4 regions of the Streptomyces sp. NPDC021020 genome follow, and region 3 is predicted to be linked to each of the others. Evidence: riboswitches for the same ligand, from Rfam matches in the RefSeq annotation. Region 3 holds a riboswitch; each other region holds the start of a gene.
What was found. Region 3 has a riboswitch for cobalamin ahead of ACH4SL_RS27490 (cobalamin biosynthesis protein). Riboswitches for the same ligand answer to the same signal wherever they lie in the genome.
Positions count from the first base shown of each region.

Region 1: linked by a shared signal. The riboswitch ahead of metE (5-methyltetrahydropteroyltriglutamate--homocysteine S-methyltransferase) and the one ahead of ACH4SL_RS27490 (cobalamin biosynthesis protein) in region 3 are both predicted to bind cobalamin.
Region 2: linked by a shared signal. The riboswitch ahead of ACH4SL_RS28000 (CbtB-domain containing protein) and the one ahead of ACH4SL_RS27490 (cobalamin biosynthesis protein) in region 3 are both predicted to bind cobalamin.
Region 4: linked by a shared signal. The riboswitch ahead of ACH4SL_RS12340 (ribonucleoside-diphosphate reductase subunit alpha) and the one ahead of ACH4SL_RS27490 (cobalamin biosynthesis protein) in region 3 are both predicted to bind cobalamin.

Region 1 is NZ_JBIRQQ010000002.1:906,194-909,418, reverse strand. It holds gene ACH4SL_RS08265 (NAD(P)/FAD-dependent oxidoreductase) at 1-707, shown strand, start outside; gene ACH4SL_RS08260 (DUF2470 domain-containing protein) at 718-1,449, opposite strand; cobalamin riboswitch at 1,540-1,761, shown strand; gene metE (5-methyltetrahydropteroyltriglutamate--homocysteine S-methyltransferase) at 1,930-3,225, shown strand, end outside.
Region 2 is NZ_JBIRQQ010000010.1:33,295-36,519, reverse strand. It holds gene ACH4SL_RS28005 (HoxN/HupN/NixA family nickel/cobalt transporter) at 1-912, opposite strand, end outside; cobalamin riboswitch at 1,075-1,206, shown strand; gene ACH4SL_RS28000 (CbtB-domain containing protein) at 1,242-1,457, shown strand; gene ACH4SL_RS27995 (CbtA family protein) at 1,548-2,408, shown strand; gene ACH4SL_RS27990 (hypothetical protein) at 2,405-3,181, shown strand; gene cobF (precorrin-6A synthase (deacetylating)) at 3,178-3,225, shown strand, end outside.
Region 3 is NZ_JBIRQQ010000009.1:330,970-334,194, reverse strand. It holds gene ACH4SL_RS27500 (anion permease) at 1-988, shown strand, start outside; gene ACH4SL_RS27495 (hypothetical protein) at 1,000-1,212, shown strand; cobalamin riboswitch at 1,361-1,492, shown strand; gene ACH4SL_RS27490 (cobalamin biosynthesis protein) at 1,615-2,631, shown strand; gene ACH4SL_RS27485 (cobyric acid synthase) at 2,640-3,225, shown strand, end outside.
Region 4 is NZ_JBIRQQ010000004.1:69,097-72,321, reverse strand. It holds gene mctP (monocarboxylate uptake permease MctP) at 1-1,288, shown strand, start outside; cobalamin riboswitch at 1,477-1,610, shown strand; gene ACH4SL_RS12340 (ribonucleoside-diphosphate reductase subunit alpha) at 1,751-3,225, shown strand, end outside.

The DNA.
Region 1 (3,225 bases), on a different contig from region 3:
CCTCCAGCCGCTACTTCCACCTGGTGTGGCGCTCGATGATGCGCGGCAGGCTGTGCCTGCCCGCCCGCGGTGTCGCCGCGGTCCCCGAGCAGCTCGCCGCCGCCCTGCCGGACGGCACGGTGGTGCTCGGCACCCCGGTCGAACGTCTCACCGGGGAAGGGGTGCTGACGGCGTACGGGGAGGAGCAGCCGGCCCGCGCGGTGGTCGTCGCGACCGGCCCGGCGGCCGCCGCGGAGCTGCTGCCGGGACTCGCCGTGCCGCCGGTCCGCGCGGTCACCACGTACTACCACGCCGCCCCGCGGTCGCCGCTGGCCGAGCCGACGCTGGTCGTGGACAGCGCGCGGCGGGTGCTCAACACGGTGGTGCTCAGCGAGGTCGCGCCGTCGTACGCGCCGCGCGGGCGGGCGCTGGTGGCCACCTCGGTCCTGGGCGCGGACGACCCCGCGCGGCGGGAGGCGCGGGTGCGCGACGTGCTGGCCGAGCTGTACGGGACGGACACCCGCGGCTGGGAGCCGGTGGCCGTCTACCCGGTGCCGGAGGCGCTTCCGGCCATGCCACCGCCCTGGCCGCTCTCCCGTACCACCCGCCACTCCCCCGGTGTCCACGTCTGCGGCGACCACCGCGCGACCGGCTCCGTGCAGGGCGCCCTCGCCTCCGGCGCACGCGCCGCCCGCGAGATCCTCGCCGACCGCGCGACCGGCGGGTAGCGGCGTCCGGTCACCGGCGTCGGCGGCCGTACCGGGTGTGGTGCCGCTCGTGGAAGGCGCGGGTGAGCAGGGCGTGGATGTGGTGGCCGAGCTCGTCGGGCCCCGTCAGCGGGTGCGGGAAGGGCAGCCGGGCGTCGAGGTGGCCGTACGGGCGCTCCAGGCGCAGCACGATGCCGTGCCGGTCGAGGGCGAGCGGGACGACGCGGGTGACATCGACGAGCTGCCGGTCCGTCAGCAGCCGGGCCAGCTCGTCCAGGTGCTCCTGGTGGTCCTCGGCCAGGTGCAGCAGCAGCCGCGCCTCGGCGGAGGCGACCGGGTCGGGCCGGGCGGCGGCCAGCTCGCCGGGTGCGACCAGGTGGCGGGCCCCGCGCGCGTCGAACGCGACGGCGCGGACGTCGGCCCGCAGCCGCACCGCCCCGGCAGGCCCCGGTTCGGGCGCCTGCAGCCGGGCGGTGATCCGCACCCGGGCGCGGACCCGGTCGCGTACGGGTACGGGCGCGAGGTCCGTCCACTCCAGCACCGCGGGGATGCCGACCGCCGGGCCGCAGGACGCCTCCGCGGCGGTGCGGCTGTCGACGGGGACGCGCAGCCGCAGGACGCGGCCGTCGAAGTCGGCGGCCACGCCGGTCAGGAAGTCCTCGTGCGCACCGTTGGCCGTCACCCCGGCGGAGCCCGCGGTCGACAGGATGCTGCGGACTTGCTCGGCGGCGCTGGGCTCGCGCGGATCGGCGGTCCTGGTCACACGTCCTCCTCGGGACTTAGGTAAGCCTAACCTTAATATGACACCGAGCCGGGATGTGGACAACGGCAGCCGGAAGTCCCGCGGCGTTCTACGCTGGGTGGTGCAACTGGTTCGCCCTGCCCGCCAGGCAGGCGCGTCGTAAGAGGGAACCCGGTGGGAATCCGGGACTGCCCCGCAGCGGTGAGTGGGAACGACCGCCGTCATACGCACTGGGTCCGGGCCGCGGACCTGGGAAGCGACGGCCAGTAGGAAAACTGCCTTCCGGCAGAGCGCCCGCGAGTCCGAAGACCTGCCCGTTGCCCGTACGCGGACCGTTCCGCGCACGGACATCCCGGTGACCTCGAGGGCGGGTCGGCGACAACCGGCGGGTGGACGTACCCCTTTCGGGGGGAACAGTCCCGACCCGTCCGGCTGCGTCACCCTTCACGCCCCCGTCCCGTCGCCGGGATCTCAGGGATCCGTCTCGTGAAGGAGATCTCCGTGACAACCAAGCCCGCAGCCGCGGCAGCACGGGCCACCGTGTACGGCTACCCCCGCCAGGGTGCCGACCGGGAACTGAAGAAGGCCGTCGAAGGCTACTGGAAGGGCCGCGTCACCGCGGCCGAGCTGCGTAGGACCGCGGCCGAGCTGCGCCGGGCCAACTGGCGGCAGCTGTCCGAGGCCGGCATCGACGAGGTGCCCACCGGCGACTTCTCGCTCTACGACCACGTCCTCGACACCAGCGTCATGGTCGGCGCGATCCCCGCGCGGCACCGCGCCGCGGTCGAGGCCGACCCGCTCGACGGCTACTTCGCGATGGCCCGCGGCACGCAGGACGTCGCGCCGCTGGAGATGACGAAGTGGTTCGACACGAACTACCACTACCTGGTGCCCGAGCTGGGGCCCGACACCGTCTTCGCCCCCGACCCCGCCAAGCAGCTCGTCGAGCTGGCCGAGGCCCTGGCGCAGGGGCTGACCCCGCGGCCGGTGCTCGTCGGACCCGTCACGTACCTGCTGCTGGCCAAGCCCGCGCCCGGCGCGCCCGCGGACTTCGAGCCGCTGAGCCTGCTGGACCGGCTGCTGCCCGTCTACGCCGCGGTGCTGGCCGGGCTGCGCGCGGCGGGCGCCGAGTGGGTGCAGCTCGACGAGCCCGCGCTCGTCCAGGACCGGGACGCCGCCGAACTCGACGCCGCCGCCCGCGCCTACCGCGCGCTGGGCTCCCTGACGGACCGCCCGAAGCTGCTGGTCGCCTCCTACTTCGACCGGCTCGGCGAGGCCCTGCCGGTGCTGGCCGAAGCCCCGGTCGAGGGCCTGGCCCTGGACTTCACCGGCCCGGCCGCCGGCAATCTCGACGGCCTCGCGGCGGCCGGCGGACTGCCCGGCAGGCGCCTGGTCGCGGGTGTCGTCGACGGCCGCAACATCTGGACCGCCGACCTGCGCAAGGCGCTCGCCACCCTCGGCACCCTGCTGGGGCTGGCCGGTCAGGTCGACGTCGCCGCGTCCTGCTCGCTGCTGCACGTGCCGCTCGACGCCGCCGCCGAGACCGGCCTCGACCCGCAGGTGCTGCCCTGGCTCGCCTTCGCCCGGCAGAAGACCGCCGAGATCGCCACCCTCGCCGCGGGCCTGTCCCGCGGCACGGAGGCCGTCGCCGACGAGCTGGCCGCCAACCGCGCCGCGCTCGACTCGCGCGCGGCCTCCCCGCTCACCCGCGACCCGGCCGTCCGCGAGCGGGCCGCGGCCGTCACCGCCGCCGACGCCCGCCGCGCGCAGCCGTACGACGAGCGCACCACCGCCCAG
Region 2 (3,225 bases), on a different contig from region 3:
GGCCACCGCGACCGACAGGCCGGTGATGGTCAGGTTGTAGTAGACCTTGCGGACGGGCTTGGAGAAGGCCCACTCGTAGGCGAAGTTCATGAACGAGCCGTCGATCGTGTCCAGCAGGCACATGCCCGCCGCGAAGAGGACCGGCAGGCACAGGATCGCGTACCAGGGCAGCCCGGAGGCGGCGCCGGACCCGGCCAGCACCAGCAGGGCGATCTCGGTCGCGGTGTCGAAGCCCAGGCCGAACAGCAGCCCCAGCGGGTACATCTGCCAGGGCTTGGTGATCGACTTCATCACCCGGCCGAGCAGCCGGTTCATGAACCCGCGGTTGTTCAGGTGCTCCTCGAGCGCGGCCTCGTCGAAGTGCCCGCCGCGCATCTGCCGGAAGACCTTCCAGATCCCGGCCAGGATCAGCAGGTTGATGATCGCGATGGCGTAGAGGAACGTCCCCGAGACGGTCGTCCCGATCCAGCCGGTGACGGAGTGCAGCTGGGAGTCGTCGTTCTCGACCGGGTCGGAGAGCGACTTGATGCCCAGCGACAGCAGCACGGCCAGCCCGAAGACGATGCTGGAGTGGCCCAGCGAGAACCAGAAGCCCACCGACAGCGGGCGCTTGCCCTCGTGCATGAGCTTGCGGGTGGTGTTGTCGATCGCCGCGATGTGGTCGGCGTCGAAGGCGTGCCGCATGCCGAGCGTGTACGCGGTCACACCGATGCCGATGCCGAAGGACTTGGTGCCGACGCTGTAGTGCTCCGGCGCCACGATCGCCACCAGCGTGAACCAGCCGATCACATGGAGGGCGACGATGAACGCCGCCATGCCGCCGAGCCGGGTCCACTCCGCCCGGGTCATCGAGTGCTTCATCCGTCGCAGACGTGATCCGGCGGGGGCCGGGGCCTCGGTGGTGCTGCTCATTCCTTCGTCCTCCGGGGAGCGGCCGGTGTGGTGCTTACCGCATCAGACTACTAGTTGCGAACGATGTGCAATAGGCCGCCCCCGGCCCCGGAGAGCTTGATCACACACGCGGAACCCCTGGTGATCGCCGATTCGCCCTGATTGACGCATGACAGAACGGAGCCCTACGCTCACGGGGTAAGTGATGGCATGGGGAAGCCGGTGGAACTCCGGCACGGTCGCGCCACTGTGATCCCGCCGCCGCCTTCGGGCGAGACGGGGAGTCAGACACCCGCTCATCACGACGCCCAGCAGACCAGGGACGCACGATCCCCGAAGGAGGGCTCATCTTGAGCAGCATTTCCCCTGCCCGCCCCGCCGCCACACCGGTTGTCCTGCCGGTCACCAAGGCCGCGCTGTGGCTCGTCGGCGCCACGTTCCTCGCGCTCGCCGCCTACTACTTCATCGGCGTCGACCAGGGTGCCGTCTCCGTGTTCGGCAAGGACATGCACATCCACGAGTTCGTCCACGACGCACGCCACTTCCTCGGCTTCCCCTGCCACTGACGGCCGGCCGGTCCGCCGCCCCGAGGGCGGCGGACCGTCGCGCCCGGAAGCCCCCGCGTCCCCCCATCCCCTCGCAACGGACAACTCGACATGGAAAAGAAACTCGTGCTGCGCGGCGTCCTCGCCGGCGCAGTCGCCGGGCTGCTCGCCTTCGTCTTCGCCCGCATCTTCGCCGAGCCGTACATCGGCAAGGCCATCGACTACGAGAGCGGCCGTGACGCCGCGCAGACCGCCCTCGACAAGGCGGCCGGGATCGCACCCGAGGCCGCGGGCTCCGACCTGTTCAGCCGCACCGTCCAGGCGGACGTCGGCATCGGCGTCGGAATGATCGTCTTCGGCATGGCGATGGGCGCGCTCCTCGCCGTCGCCTACACCGTCTGCCTCGGGCGGGTCGGCGGGCTGCGCGCCCGCAACCTCGCCCTGCTCGTGGCGGGCGGCGGATTCCTCGGCATGTACCTGGTGCCGTTCCTCAAATACCCCGCCAACCCGCCGGCCATCGGCCACGAGGAGACCATCAGGGCCCGCAGCGGCCTCTACCTGATCATGGTGGTGTGCTCGGTCGCCTTCCTCGTCGGCGCCGTCTGGCTGGGCCGCCGGCTCCAGGCGCGCTTCGGCAACTGGAACGCCACGCTGCTGGCCGGCGCCGCGTTCGTCGTCGCCATCGGCGTCGTCATGCTCCTCCTGCCGTCGCTCGGGCACCTCGGCTGGAACAAGGAGCACTACGGCGACCACGCCACCGAGACGCCCCAGCCGCTCACCGACGCCAAGGGGAACATCGTCTTCCCCGGCTTCCCGGCCGACGTCCTCTTCGCCTTCCGCTTCTACTCCGTGGGCGCGCAACTGCTGCTGTGGTCCGCGCTCGGCCTCGTCTTCGCGCCGCTCGCCGAACGCGTCCTGCGCCCCGCGACGGCGGGCGCCCCCGTACGCGGAACGGCTCCGTCGCCCGCATGACACCTCCCGCACCACGAACGAAGGACGCGGGCGCGGTGGTCGCCGAGATCACCGCGCTCGGGCCCTTCTTCGCCTTCACGACGCACGAGGACACGGCGGCGGGTACGGCGTCCGCGCCCGGCGACGCGGGGTGGCAGGCCCTCGACGGGCCCGCCGTCGCCGACCGGGCCGAGGCCGTACGCGCGTGGCTGGCCGCCGCGAGCGGGCGGCGGCCGGACGCCGTCGAGGCCCGCGTCGGCGCGTCCGTCGCCCACCTCGGCCTCGCCGCGCGCCTGGTGTCACCCGCGCTCGCCGCCGCCGTCCTGCACGGCGTGCTCCTGGACCACCCGCTCGCCGCCGCCCGCTGGCGGCCCGTCCTCGGCGGCCCCGTACCCCTCTCACTGCCCGCCGCCGCGCTGCGCGGCCCCGTCCGGCCGCCCGGCCCGCTCGCCGACGCCTTCGCCGCCCGGCTGCACGACGGGCCGCTCGCCGAGCTCGCCGCCCTCCACGTCCCACTCGGCGTCTCCCGGCACATCCTGCTGGGCAACACCGCCTCCGCCGTCAACGGCGCCGCGGCCATGATCGCCGCCGCCCGCCCGGAACTGGCCGCCGCCACCGCGGAGTTCGCCGCTGCGCTGCTGGACCGCGAACCGCTGCGCGCGCAGCGCGACCGCACGGCCGCCGGCGCCTTCCGCCGCCGCAGCTGCTGCCTCATCTACCGGGCCGCCCCCGACCGCCGCGGCGCCCTGTGCGGCGACTGCGCCCTGCACACTCCCACGGACACCCGCCCATGAGACACGTCCACGTCATCGGCATCGGCGCCGGCGACCCCGCCCAG
Region 3 (3,225 bases):
CGCAGGCGTCAGACCGCAGATGATCTTCGCCGCGCTGGTCGGCGCGATCGTCTGGAACATGCTGACGTGGCTGGCCGGGCTGCCCTCCAGCTCCTCGCACGCGCTGTTCGGCGGGCTGATCGGCGCGACCCTGGTCGCGGTCGGTCGGCACGGCGTCCACGGCGACGCCGTCGTCATGAAGGTCCTGATCCCGGCGCTCGCCGCCCCCTTCGTGGCGGGCCTCGCCGCCTTCGTCGCGACCCGGCTCAGCTACCGGCTGGACCGCAAGGCCGACCCGCGGGCGACCGCGAAGGGCTACCGCGCCGGGCAGATCGCCTCGGCCGGGCTCGTCTCGCTCGCGCACGGCACCAACGACGCGCAGAAGACCATGGGCGTGATCACCCTCGCGCTGATCACCGGCGGCGTCGTCGCCCCGCACTCCGACCCGCCGCTGTGGGTCATCGTCTCGGCGGGCGCGGCGATCGCGCTGGGCACGTACATCGGCGGCTGGCGGATCATCCGCACGATGGGCAAGGGCCTCACCGACATCCAGCCGCAGCAGGGCTTCGCGGCGCAGACCGGCGCCGCCGCCACCATCCTGGCCTCGTCCCACCTGGGCTTCGCGCTGTCCACCACGCAGGTGTGCTCCGGCTCGGTGATGGGCGCGGGGCTGGGCCGCAGCGGCGCGGTGGTGCGCTGGAGCACCGCGGGGCGGATGGTCGCCGCGTGGGCGCTGACGCTGCCCGCGGCCGGGCTGGTCGGCGCGGGCGCCGCGCTGCTGGCCGACCAGGGCAACTGGGGGGTGGCCGCGGTCGCCGTGCTGGGGCTCGCGGTGTGCGCCGCGATCCGCCACGCGGCGCGCCGCAGGCCCGTCACGCACGCCAACGTCAACGACGAGGTCGCCGACGACACGGCGGGAGTCCCCGAGCCGCAGGGCGCGGTGACCGCGGCCATCGCCGCCGTGATCCCGCCGCCGGCCGGCACCCCCGCCCCCACCGCGACGGTCTGAAGGAGTCCCGAATGAGCATCGACTGGCACGCCCTCGGCTCGGTCCTGGTCGTCACGCTGCTGTCCACCGTCGGCCTGGTCGGCGTCTTCACCCTCGGCGTCGTCGGCCTGTCCCGGCCGGCGGGCGGACCCGGCGGCCTGGCCGCGCGCGGCGGCGCCTACGCGTGCTTCGCCGCGTGCGCGGCGGCGGTCGCGTGGGGGATCTGGCTCATCGTCGCCAAGTAGCGCCCGCGCGCCGCGCTCAGCACCGCGCTGAACACCACTGCCCGGCGGCGGGGTGTGGACCTCACCACACTCCGTCGCCGCAGGTCAAGGGCAGGTTGACGCGGTCGTTGCGGCCGTGGTGGACTGCCGGATGCCATACGGCGGCAGGAGAGGAAGTCCGGTGCGAATCCGGCGCGGTCCCGCCACTGTCACCGGGGAGTGCACTCCCGAACCCGTACGTCACGGCCGGCTCGCCGGCTGGAAGACCCGGGAGTGCGTAGATCCGGGAGCCAGGAGACTCTCACCGCCGGTCACGTCGAACCAGGGCGCGGACCCTGAGTGAGGACAACAGCCATGCCCGGCGCCACTCCCCCACCGATCTGCTCCGTTCCGTCCCCCCGAGGTGTGACGGCGGTCTGAGCCATGCGTGCCGATCGCACCTACGCGTACGGCGCCGCACTCGGCTTTCTCGGCGATCTCGTCGCGGGTGACCCGCGCCGCGGCCACCCGGTCGCGGCGTTCGGGCGCGTGGCGGGTGCGCTGGAGCGCCGGATGTGGCGTGACGACCGGCTCACCGGTGCCGTGTACGCGGCGCTGTGCACCGGGGCCGCGGCGTCCGCCGCCGGGCTCGCGGCGCGTGCCGCCCGCCGCTCCCCCGCCGCGTCCACCGCGCTGGCCGCGGCCTGCACCTGGGCCGTGCTCGGCGGCACCTCGCTGGCCCGCGAGGCCCGGGCGGTGGGCGCCGCGCTCGAAGCGGGCGACCTCGACGCGGCCCGGGCCCGGCTGCCGCACCTGTGCGGGCGCGACCCGCAGCACCTGGACGCCGCCGGGATCGCCCGCGCGGTCGTCGAGTCCGTCGCCGAGAACACCTCGGACGCGGTCGTCGGCGCGCTGGTGTGGGGCGCGGCCGCGGGCCCCGCCGGGCTCGCGGGTTTCCGCGCCGCCAACACGCTGGACGCGATGGTGGGCCACCGCTCCCCGCGCCATCTGCGGTTCGGCTGGGCCGCGGCGCGCTTCGACGACGCGGTGGGCCGGCCCGGCGCCCGCCTCACCGCGGCCCTCGCCGTCCTCGCGGGAGCGCACCCGGGCGCCGCCTGGCGCACCTGGCGCCGCGACGCCGCCGCCCACCCGAGCCCCAACGCGGGCCCGGTGGAGGCCGCCTTCGCGGGCGCCCTGCGCGTCCGTCTGGGTGGCACCCTCTCCTACGCGGGCCGGATCGAGCACCGGGCCGTCCTGGGCGCGGAATTCCCGCCGCCGGGTGCGGCGGACATCGAGCGGGCGGTCGTCCTGTCCCGCCGGGTGTCGGCACTGGCGCTGGCGGTGAGCGTGCTGCCGTCGCTGGTGGGCGGCCGCGGGCCGGTTTCTTTCCCGCCCCGACGCCGGGCAGCCCGTACGAGCGGACCGGCGGTGCCGAACACCCGGCAGGGGGAGGCGCCGTGAGGGGCCTCATGGTCGCGGGCACCGCGTCCGACGCGGGCAAGAGCGTCGTCACCGCGGGGATTTGCCGCTTCCTGGTGCGGCAGGGCGTGCGGGTCGCCCCCTTCAAGGGGCAGAACATGTCGCTCAACTCCTTCGTCACGCGCGACGGCGCGGAGATCGGGCGGGCCCAGGCCGTACAGGCGCAGGCCGCCCGGGTGGAGCCGTCCGCGCTGATGAATCCGGTGCTGCTCAAGCCGGGCGGCGACCGCAGCAGCCAGGTGGTGCTGCTGGGCAGGCCGGTGGGCGAGATGTCGGCCCGCGGCTACCACGGGGACGGCGGTTTCCAGGGCGAGTTGGTGGACGTCGTCGCCGACTGCCTGGAGCAGCTGGCGCGTTCGTACGACGCGGTGGTCTGCGAGGGCGCCGGGAGCCCCGCGGAGATCAACCTGCGGCGTACCGACATCGTCAACCTGGGCCTGGCGCACCGTGTGAAGCTCCCCGCGCTGCTGGTGGGCGACATCGACCGCGGCGGCGTCTTCGCGGCGTTCTTCGGGACGACCGCGCTGCTGCCGCCCGAGCAGCAGGCGCTGCTCGCGGGCTACGTCGTCAACAAAT
Region 4 (3,225 bases), on a different contig from region 3:
GTTCGGCTCCAAGAGCCTGTCGGTGGCCGTCGCGATCACCGGCATCATCGCCACGATGCCCTACATCGCGCTGCAACTGGTGGGCATCCAGGCCGTCCTGGACGTCATGGGCGTCGGCGGCAGCGACGGCACCAACTGGTTCCTCAAGGACCTGCCGCTGCTCATCGCCTTCGGCGTGCTCGCCGCGTACACGTACTCCTCGGGGCTGCGCGCGCCCGCGCTCATCGCCTTCGTCAAGGACGCGCTGATCTACATCGTCATCGTGGTCGCCATCATCTACATCCCGTACAAGCTCGGCGGCTTCGACGACATCTTCAGCAAGGCCGGTGACGCCTACGCGGTGACGAACAAGCAGGGCGTCGCCCGCGGCTCCCTGGTGACCGGCCCGAAGGCCCAATGGGCGTACGCCACGCTGGCGATGGGCTCGGCGATGGCGCTCTTCCTCTACCCGCACTCGATCACCGCCGTGCTGTCCGGCAAGAGCCGCGACACCATCCGCCGCAACACCACGATCCTGCCGCTGTACTCGCTCATGCTCGGCCTGCTGGCGCTGCTCGGCTTCATGGCCATCGCGGACGGCGTCGGCGCGGGCGACCCGAAGTACAACAACCAGCTGGCCATCCCGCAGCTCTTCGAGAACGTCTTCCCGTCGTGGTTCGCGGGCGTCGCCTTCGCCGCGATCGGCATCGGGGCGCTCGTGCCCGCCGCCATCATGTCCATCGCCGCGGCGAACCTCTTCACCCGCAACATCTACAAGGACCTCATCAAACCGGACGCCACCCCGGCGCAGGAGACCGCGGTCTCCAAGGCCGTCTCGCTCGTGGTCAAGGTCGGCGCGCTGGTCTTCGTCCTCACCATGGACAAGACGGTGGCCATCAACTTCCAGCTGCTGGGCGGCATCTGGATCCTGCAGACCGTCCCGGCCATAGTGGGCGGCCTGTTCACCCGCTGGTTCCACCGCTGGGCGCTGCTCGCCGGCTGGGCGGCGGGTATGTTCTACGGCACATGGAAGGCGTACGAGCAGTCCAGCCCGGCGCAGTCGCACTTCGGCGGGAACGCGGACATGATCCCGCTGATCGGTGAGAAGGGTTACATCGGCCTGACGGCCTTCGTCCTCAACGCGGGCGTCGCGATCGTCCTGACGGTCGTCCTGCGGGCCTTCAAGGCCCCTGCGGGCGTGGACGAGACCTCGCCGGGCGACTACACCGCGGAGTCCGCCGCGGAGCTCCCGAGCCCCGCGACGCCGCCGGACACGACGGTCACCCCGGGCCTGCCCGAGCCGGCGTAGGGGCTGCGCCCGAAGGGGCGCGGGGAACTGCGCGAGCAACCACCCACCGGCCGGTGGTCCGGTACGCACCGAACTGCCCCTTCGGGCCGGTGACGACGTGCACGTGGTCGGTGGCTGAGCGCGCAGTTCCTCGCGCCCCTGGTGTACCCGGCGACACAACATCTAGCCCCGTCCATGTGCGGCAGCACAAGATGTATGCTCAACTCCGCTGCCCGCAGGGGAAGCCGGTGCGAATCCGGCGCTGCCCCGCAACGGTGAGCTGCCGCGCGCCCAAGCGCCACGCAGCGGAGCCCGATCGCCTGCCGGCAGACGGCGTTCCGGTCCGCGAACCGTGACGCCGCTGTGTCCGGGCCTCGTGGAGTGGGCTCCGCGGACGCGGCTCGGCATGCCCGCAGGGCTGCCGCGGCCCCCTCCGTCCCTCCCCGCGCGGCCGCCGCCGCTCATGTGGGAGACCGCATCACCGTGACCATCGCGCCCGAAGCCCCCGCAGCCACCGCCACCGCCACCACCGGCGCGCCCGACAGCGCCGACCTGCTGCGTACCCTCGTGGAGCTGTGTACCGACCTTCCCGACACCGACCCCGGCAGGGTCGCCGGCGCGGCGTTGCGGGGGCGCAGCGCGGCCGCGGACACGGCGGAGCTGCGGGTGCTGGCCACCGAGGCGGCGGCCGGGCTGATCTCGGAGGACCCGGCGTACTCGCGGCTGGCGGCGCGGCTGCTGACCGTGACGGTCGCCGAGGAGGCCGCGTCGCAGGGCGCGGTGTCCTTCACGGCCTCGATCGCGGTGGGGCACCGCGAGGGCCTGGTCGCCGACCGCACCGCCGACTTCGTCACCCGGCACGCGGCCCGGCTGGACGCCCTGGTCGAGCGGGCGCTCGCCGAGGGCGCCGACGACCGCTTCGGCTACTTCGGCCTGCGCACCCTCTACACCCGCTACCTGCTGCGGCACCCGCTGACCCGCAAGGTCGTCGAGACCCCGCAGCACTTCCTGCTGCGGGTGGCCGCGGGGCTGGCCGAGGACGAGAGCGCCGCGGCGCTGGACGAAGTGGCCGCGCTCTACCGGCTGATGAGCGCGCTGGACTACCTGCCCAGCTCCCCCACGCTCTTCAACTCCGGTACGCGGCACCCGCAGATGTCCTCGTGCTACCTGCTGGACTCGCCGCTCGACGAGCTGGACTCGATCTACGACCGCTACCACCAGGTGGCCCGGCTGTCGAAGCACGCGGGCGGCATCGGACTGCCCTTCTCCCGTATCCGCGCCCGCGGTTCGCTCATCCGCGGCACCAACGGGCACTCCAACGGCATCGTGCCCTTCCTGAAGACGCTGGACGCCTCGGTCGCGGCCGTGAACCAGGGCGGCCGCCGCAAGGGCGCCGCGGCGGTCTACCTGGAGACGTGGCACGCGGACGTCGAGGAATTCCTGGAGCTGCGCGACAACACCGGTGAGGACGCCCGGCGTACGCACAACCTGAACCTGGCGCACTGGGTGCCGGACGAGTTCATGCGCCGGGTCGAGGCGGACGCGCAGTGGTCGCTGTTCTCGCCGGTGGACGTACCGCAGCTCGTCGACCTGTGGGGCGACGACTTCGACACCGCCTACCGCGCCGCCGAGGCCGCCGGGCTCGCCCAGCGCACCCTGCCCGCACGGGAGTTGTACGGCCGCATGATGCGCACCCTGGCGCAGACCGGCCAGGGCTGGATGACGTTCAAGGACGCCGCCAACCGCACCGCCAACCAGACCGCGCGCCCCGGCCGTACCGTGCACTCGTCCAACCTGTGCACGGAGATCCTGGAGGTCACCGACGACTCCGAGACGGCCGTGTGCAACCTCGGCTCGGTGAACCTCAGCGCCTTCGTCACCGCCGAGGGGGACATCGACTGGGCGCGGCTGGACGAGACCGTGCACACCGCGGTGACCTTCCTGGACCGGGTCGTCGA